2 regions of the Shewanella sp. YLB-07 genome follow, and region 2 is predicted to be linked to the other one. Evidence: riboswitches for the same ligand, from Rfam matches in the RefSeq annotation. Region 2 holds a riboswitch; the other holds the start of a gene.
What was found. A riboswitch is a leader RNA that binds a small molecule or an ion and turns the genes downstream of it on or off. The one in region 2 is predicted to bind cobalamin.
Positions count from the first base shown of each region.

Region 1 (3,420 bases), on a different contig from region 2:
GATCTAAGCGATAAGCACTCAAACGTAATGTGTGCGACTTAGGTGTCCAGTCCCAACCCGCTTCGTATGAACGGCCCGTCTGCGGGTTAAGACCTATCACGCCAGGAGAGGTATAAGCTTGCTCATCGACCTTAGCGAAACGGAAGTTATCATCGGCGCGTAGATAGAATCTATGAGACGAGGTTGGACGATAATTCAGACCTAACTCGAAGGCATGGGCATCTTGATCTAATTCTATTCCTTCTGGGTACACAGAACCATCAACAAGATCATCCTTCGCTTCAGAGTAACGGCCACCCACGACATAGCTAAGACTAGTGGTTAATGGAACACTGGCTTGAACATAGGCACTGGCAACCTTTTGAACGTTACTACGACCACGGCTAAATTCTGACTCACCTCGACTCAAATCGATACCGGTGACGATACTCAAGTCGCCCTTTTCGGTGGCAATATGAGCAACAGCTTTAGGCGTAAATTCAAGAAATGAGCGCTTGTTGGTGCCAGGCTTTCCCCAGCTAATACTCTTAACTTTACTGTCGGTATAGTTGATATCGGCGCCCAGAGACCAGGCATCGTTTAATTGATGTTGGTAACCACTGCGGATAGCCGTTGTCATCTCATGTTGATAGTCATCTGGATTGGATGGATTTGCTTGAGTCGGATCGTCTTCAATCTGATCCAGAGTTAATGATCCCGCCATTTCACGATCGTTATCGTAGTAACTGGTCTCGATGAAAAAGTTATCCGATTCAGTTTGATATTGCAGGCGACCTAAAACAGATGATGTCTTATTGGCGTTATGATCACGATAGTTATCACCTTGGTTATAACTCGCAGCCGCATAGTAGCGCCAGGTATCGTTAATCGCACCAGACACATCGGCCTTGCCTTCATACGTGTTGAAACTGCCGCCAGACAGCTGAATACTTCCACCTGTTCCCGTCGGAGCCCTAGTAATGATGTTAATCACACCACCAACCGCCTGATCGCCGTAAAGCACACCAGCGCTGCCAGATAAGATCTCGACGCGCTCAATTTGATTGAGTGGGATCGCATTGATGCTAGGCGCCGCAATATCGATATTATTAAGACGGCGACCATCGACTAAGATCAGTGTATTGTTCGCAGCTTGGCCAGCAGAGAAGCCACGCATCGAAAAAACCGCGCCTGAGTTTGAATCTGAAATTTGAATGCCGCTCTGACCACGTAACACTTCGGTTAGCGTGGTCGCGCCGCTCATCTCTATCTGAGCAGAATCGATAATATTCACGTTGGCCGCGATATTCAGAGGGGTGTTTTCGCTACGGCCAATCACAGTGATCACTTCATCGACACTGTTTGCCTGGCTTTCACCAGTATTAGCAGCTTCGGCCGCCATAGCGCTCGATGAGACAACAGACAGAGTCAATACACTACTGATTAGAATGGCTATTGTTGAAAGTTTGTTTGGCTCATTATATGACTTTTTATATGAGAGTGTACCCATTTTACCTTTAACTCCTAAAAGGAAAACGGGGCAAAGATGTCACGACATAATTAGGCCGTTCAGCTTTATGCTGTTGACCGAAAGCCGCATCTTGAGATCTGCCCGCCGAAATCTCAAAATCATCTAATGGGCCGGTCTCCGGACTTAGGCTCTGCGATGACACTTTAAAAAGCAACACTGCGCGAGTTCAGGCTTTTTACGCTGCCATTTCTTCACAAATAAGCGCACCTGACTCTTACCTTTTACCGTTGCGGGGGCAGTGTCAGATTCTCACTGACTTCCCGATTATCCTTCACCTTAATTGTCGAAATTCATAGCAATCCGCTATGTTTCAACACGTTAAATAGGTTTAGGCACCACAAAAGATTGACTAAAACATTGTTAATTCGTTCCAAGAACGCACTCAGTTTTGTACCAAGTATTAGTACCCTGTTTAGCACCGAGTGACGAACCGCCGCATTATAGACGTCTATACGTATAAATGTCTAACTTTTGAATGACATTCTGCTTACCTAAAAGTCTAATTTTATTCTCTTTGGCTGTTACTCCGGCAAATTTTTAATAAAACGATTTGTTCAAAAAGAATGCAAGCGTCTGATTGGCAATCAAAAGAAATCTAACTAACACCCACATAAAACAAATTCACAACATTTATATCAATTATCAAACAAAATGACTTGCCAAATTGGATTACAAGTGTAATCTTAAACTTGTCGATTACAGCTGTAATCCATAACATGCATTCAACAGAAAGTAATCAGTACACACTTTGACAATGGGATCAGCCGATGAAAGAGATCAGTAATTCAGAACTTGCCGTACTCAATATCCTATGGGAGTCGTCACCGATAAGCTCAAATGAAGTGGTGAAAAAATTGGCAGATTCTAATGAATGGCACGAAAAAACAGTCAAAACCCTATTAAACCGCTTAGTAAAAAAACAGGCGATCGGGTTTCAAAAAAAGGGCCGAGGCTATCTCTACTCGCCCCTAATCAATCAAAGTGAATATCAAATTAAAGAGAGTCAGTCTTTCGTAGAGAGAATGTTCTCGGGTCGTATCGCCCCCCTAGTTGCGGGCTTTGCCAAAGAAAATAAACTCAGCGCAGAAGATGTTGCAGAATTGAAAACGCTGATCGACAACTGGCAAGAAGAGGACTCGAAAAAAGACAGCTTGAACAAGGGTGAGTTAAGCAGCGACTGTCAAACAACCGATACTAAAACAAAGGAGCCTAATCATGATTAACTGGCTCACACAACAAAGCATACTCATAAGCTTAGTCTGCGCCTTCATCCTACTTTTTCATAAGCCACTGCTTAAACAGCTAGGGGCTCACCACATGTACAGTTTATGGCTGGCTATCCCACTAATGTTATTAGGCTCTGTGGTACTGCAATTTCTGCCTAACTTGCTGGCAGAATCTAAGCTAGCAAGTTTTGAGCATTACAGAGTGCTGGCGTCACTCGCCGTTAAAAACAGTGAAAGCCTAATCCCGGCCCCTTTAGTCGCAGGTTTATGGTTGTCTGGTATTGCCGTGATGACGGCACTGTTACTACTGCAACAACGCTATTTAAATAAATTGTTGAGCAAGAGTACACCTTATGCTCACCCCCAGAGCGGCGAACTTAACATCAACGCGCTGATGTTGACCGACGCTTTACCCATATTACAGAGTCCAGAGATCACTTCTCCCATGTTAACAGGCGTGATTAAGCCGACGATCATAGTGCCATCAGACTTTCATAAACTGACAGTAAAGCAGCAAAAAGCCGTATTGGAACACGAACTGTTTCACCATGAACGCGGAGACATCATCATTAACCTACTGGCCTATGGTCTGCTCGCCATCTTCTGGTTCAATCCGCTTTGCTGGCTAGCCTACCGCCGTTTTCGTGACGATCAAGAACTCGCCTGTGATGCTCAAATCACCTC
Region 1 covers NZ_VOQB01000005.1:120,487-123,906, forward strand. Annotated here, with positions in the region: gene FS373_RS12505 (TonB-dependent receptor) at 1-1,489, opposite strand, end outside; cobalamin riboswitch at 1,601-1,819, opposite strand; gene FS373_RS12510 (BlaI/MecI/CopY family transcriptional regulator) at 2,278-2,733, shown strand; gene FS373_RS12515 (M56 family metallopeptidase) at 2,726-3,420, shown strand, end outside.
Region 1: another riboswitch for cobalamin. It lies ahead of FS373_RS12505 (TonB-dependent receptor); the one in region 2 lies ahead of FS373_RS10650 (ABC transporter ATP-binding protein).

Region 2 (3,420 bases):
CCCACTCCAGCTGGCTTTCGAGAAGCTCCCTAGACTCCAAAACAGCACTGATGCGGCCGCCTGAGGGTCTGAAAAGTAGAGCAACAAGCTAGTTAGTGCGCCGAACATAAATGATATCGCCACGCCCGAGAGCAACATGCGCTCTATCTGGCTGCTCATGTGTCGGCCACACAGAGCCAGTACCATAGCAACCGACAAGCCGGCCCCCATAAAGGCCCCCAGAGGCAATGTCATCCAGCTAAACTGTTCAAACAGACCAGAGCCGGCGAGCAGCCCTGAGCCGGTAAATAGTGTTAGCACAATAACAGCACCAAAAGATGCCCCAGAAGAGATACCGAACAGATAAGGGTCCGCCAGTGGGTTGCGTGTGACAGTTTGCAGCACACTACCTGCGATAGAGAGACCAGCTCCAGCAATAAATGCCAATATGACTCTAGGAAATCTCAGTTCCATCACTATGCGCTGGGTGATGCTAGCAACGTCGCCAATCCCGAACAACTGATGCAAGACCACATCTAAGGTGTCCATAAACGAGATATTTGCGGCACCAAAACTCGCGGCAAACATCAGACTCAGCAGAGATAATAAGCTCAGGGAGAATAAAATCCATTTATGAGCAAACAGCTCATGCTTAACCAAATCGACTTCACCAGTTTTCATTTCTCTGGTTTTCACTGCAACTGAATCAGTTTCCGCCATTCCAATTCCTGCTGGGAGTTTGACACTTCTAGTCATGGGCTACGTCCTCGAGAGAAACCGGGCCACTTTTATTACCCTGACTCTTCTCACGGCCCTTCTCATAGCTATTCTTATGTCCTGGCTCGTAACCCTTGTCGTAACTCGTCTCATAACCATAGTAGTAACAGATCTGTGGATTTCCATGTTGAGGATGAGGCGCGACATGGGAACAGACACCGAAGACCTCGCCTATGGCCTGCTCTGTGAGCACCTGTTTAGGCGAACCGTAAGAAATACACTTTCCCTCTTCCAGCAGAAGTAATTTGTCGCACATGGCGCTAGCGAGATTAAGATCGTGAATAGAGGTGATCACAGTGATCCCGATTGAGCGCAACAGCTCCATGATCTGGATCTGATAATGGATATCTAAATGATTGGTCGGCTCATCGAGAATAAGAAGTTTAGGCTGCTGCACTATGGCACGCGCTATCAAGGCTCTTTGCTTTTCACCGCCAGAGAGATATTCATAACTCTGCTTAGCCTTATGGGTTAAACCAACTTTTTCCAGCGCATCGGATATCAAGACCCGATCGGCAGAATTAGTGAATTCGAACGGGCCTTTATGGGGCGTCAAACCGATAGCCACCAATTGCGCCGTGGTCAACTCGAAGTGATGAGGGGTATCTTGCAGTACTACTGCCACCTCTCTGGCGAAGGCCTTAGAGGAGAGACAAGTTATCTCTTGGCCAAACAGCTGGATTCGGCCACTATCAGGCTTGATATATCGATAGATGCAGCGAAGCAAGGTCGACTTTCCCGCACCGTTAGGCCCGATAATGCCGAGCATCTCACCGCGCCTTATGGAGAAGCTTACCTGCGACAGAATCGAGCGTGACTCGACTTGCCAGCTAAGCTCGCGCACATCCAAGGCGAGCTCAGGTGTGTTCTGTGACGTTGAGCCTGAAACTAATGACATCTATGACTCCCCCGAGTTACCCGCTCGAGTATTATCGCGACAAAATGAGGCAGGTATCCTGACTGGTGATTAAAAACAAGATTCTAGTTCCTAGGTACTAGATTCTAGATTCTAGATTCTAGGAACGTTTTTAAAAATCACTCACAGTTGCGGGCACAGTTTGGGCTTCTAAAGCTGATAGCTAATGCTATAAACATAAGCTAAAGACATAAGCTAAAGACATAAGCTAGGAGCTATCGTCCCAATTCCCTTTTAAGTTTGAGTTAGCAATAAAATGGGCACACTTGATTAAACGGCCAGATTAGCTCTCAACACCTCATTTTGCGAACTTGAAACCTTCCTCTTAGAAACTAAAAAGAATAAAAAATTAAATAAAGTACTAAATAGATAATTTACATAACAAGCTCTAATGGGCGCTATTATGCCGATTTTACTTGTATTGGCAAATTGTACCTGTGAAGTGATCGCGTTGATTCATACTAAGACATACTCAGATAAGTCATAGAGACAGAGTAAAAAGCGATTAGTCATCGCCCCAATGCAGCTTAGTGAAGTGGCCCTGAGGAGAGGTGAACACAGATATCTTGACCACAGAAGCATAAGCTAATGACAGCTGAGTGTAAAAACCGGCCACCCCACTCACACCAAGGGCATTGGCCATCAAGTGTCTCATCACTCCAGCGTGAGTGATCAAGAGTAAGGTTTGTCCCGAATATTGCTGCAAAATAGATTGCCAAAGGGCATCGATTCTGAATTCAAACTCAAGCATGCTCTCACCATTAGGTGGTGTCACGGCCCAGGGATTCTTCCAATAGCTTTCTATCATCTGAGCGGAGTTCTGATACAAACTCTCTAAGGTCTCGCCATCCCAATCACCAAAATTAACCTCCTTTAAACCGTCCTCCAGTTTTAATGGCACTCCATTTTTCAGATAGAGGTTGAGTGCAAACTCACTGCAGCGACGCAGGGGGGATGAGAATAGTTGGTCAAACTCCACATCGTGACGCTCAACGAGACCTTCAATGGCAGCTGTCATCGATGCTCGCCCCGCTTGACTCACGGCGACATCTGTATGCCCCCTGAGTATATCACCGCCTTCGCATTCACCATGACGGAGAAGATAAAAGACAGTGGTACGCTCAGCCTTATTCTCAATGCAGCTCTTGCTGTCACCTTGAGCTCCTTCAGACATATTTTCTCCTTTGCTGGTTTCCCGTTTCTATTTCTAGTGCTACTTCCTAGAATCTAGATTCTAACTCCTATCCTCTTGTTCCCAGTATAAGTCTAACTCTCAATATTTTGCGGGAAACGTATATGGTAACAGAGTCCCTTACCTGGCGATGTTTCGACGTCAACTTCCCCCTTGAGTTTCTGGGTCACCAAGTTATACACCAGATGTGTGCCCAGTCCACTGCCTCCCTGATTACGCTTAGTGGTATAGAAGGGATCAAATAGATTCTTCTCGCCATCTTCATCTAAGCCGACACCATCATCGCTGTAATTCATTAATATGTTCCCCTCACTGCCAGTCACTTCTATGGTGACCTTACCGACCTGTTCAGGCTTAAAGGCATGCAGTAAGCTATTCATTATCAGGTTAGTCACCACCTGCGAAATAACCCCAGGATAGGTATTACAGATAAGCTTATCTGGACATATAACCTGTATTTTATGAGGCTCTTTTTTCAATGTTGGACGCAGCGACATTAAGATCTCGCCGAGATATTCTTTAAGGCCAAACTCTCTAACCTGCTCACTGGATTGAT
Region 2 covers NZ_VOQB01000004.1:239,487-242,906, reverse strand. Annotated here, with positions in the region: gene FS373_RS10655 (FecCD family ABC transporter permease) at 1-660, opposite strand, end outside; gene FS373_RS10650 (ABC transporter ATP-binding protein) at 728-1,654, opposite strand; cobalamin riboswitch at 1,685-1,957, opposite strand; gene FS373_RS10645 (histidine phosphatase family protein) at 2,178-2,846, opposite strand; gene FS373_RS10640 (ATP-binding protein) at 2,939-3,420, opposite strand, start outside.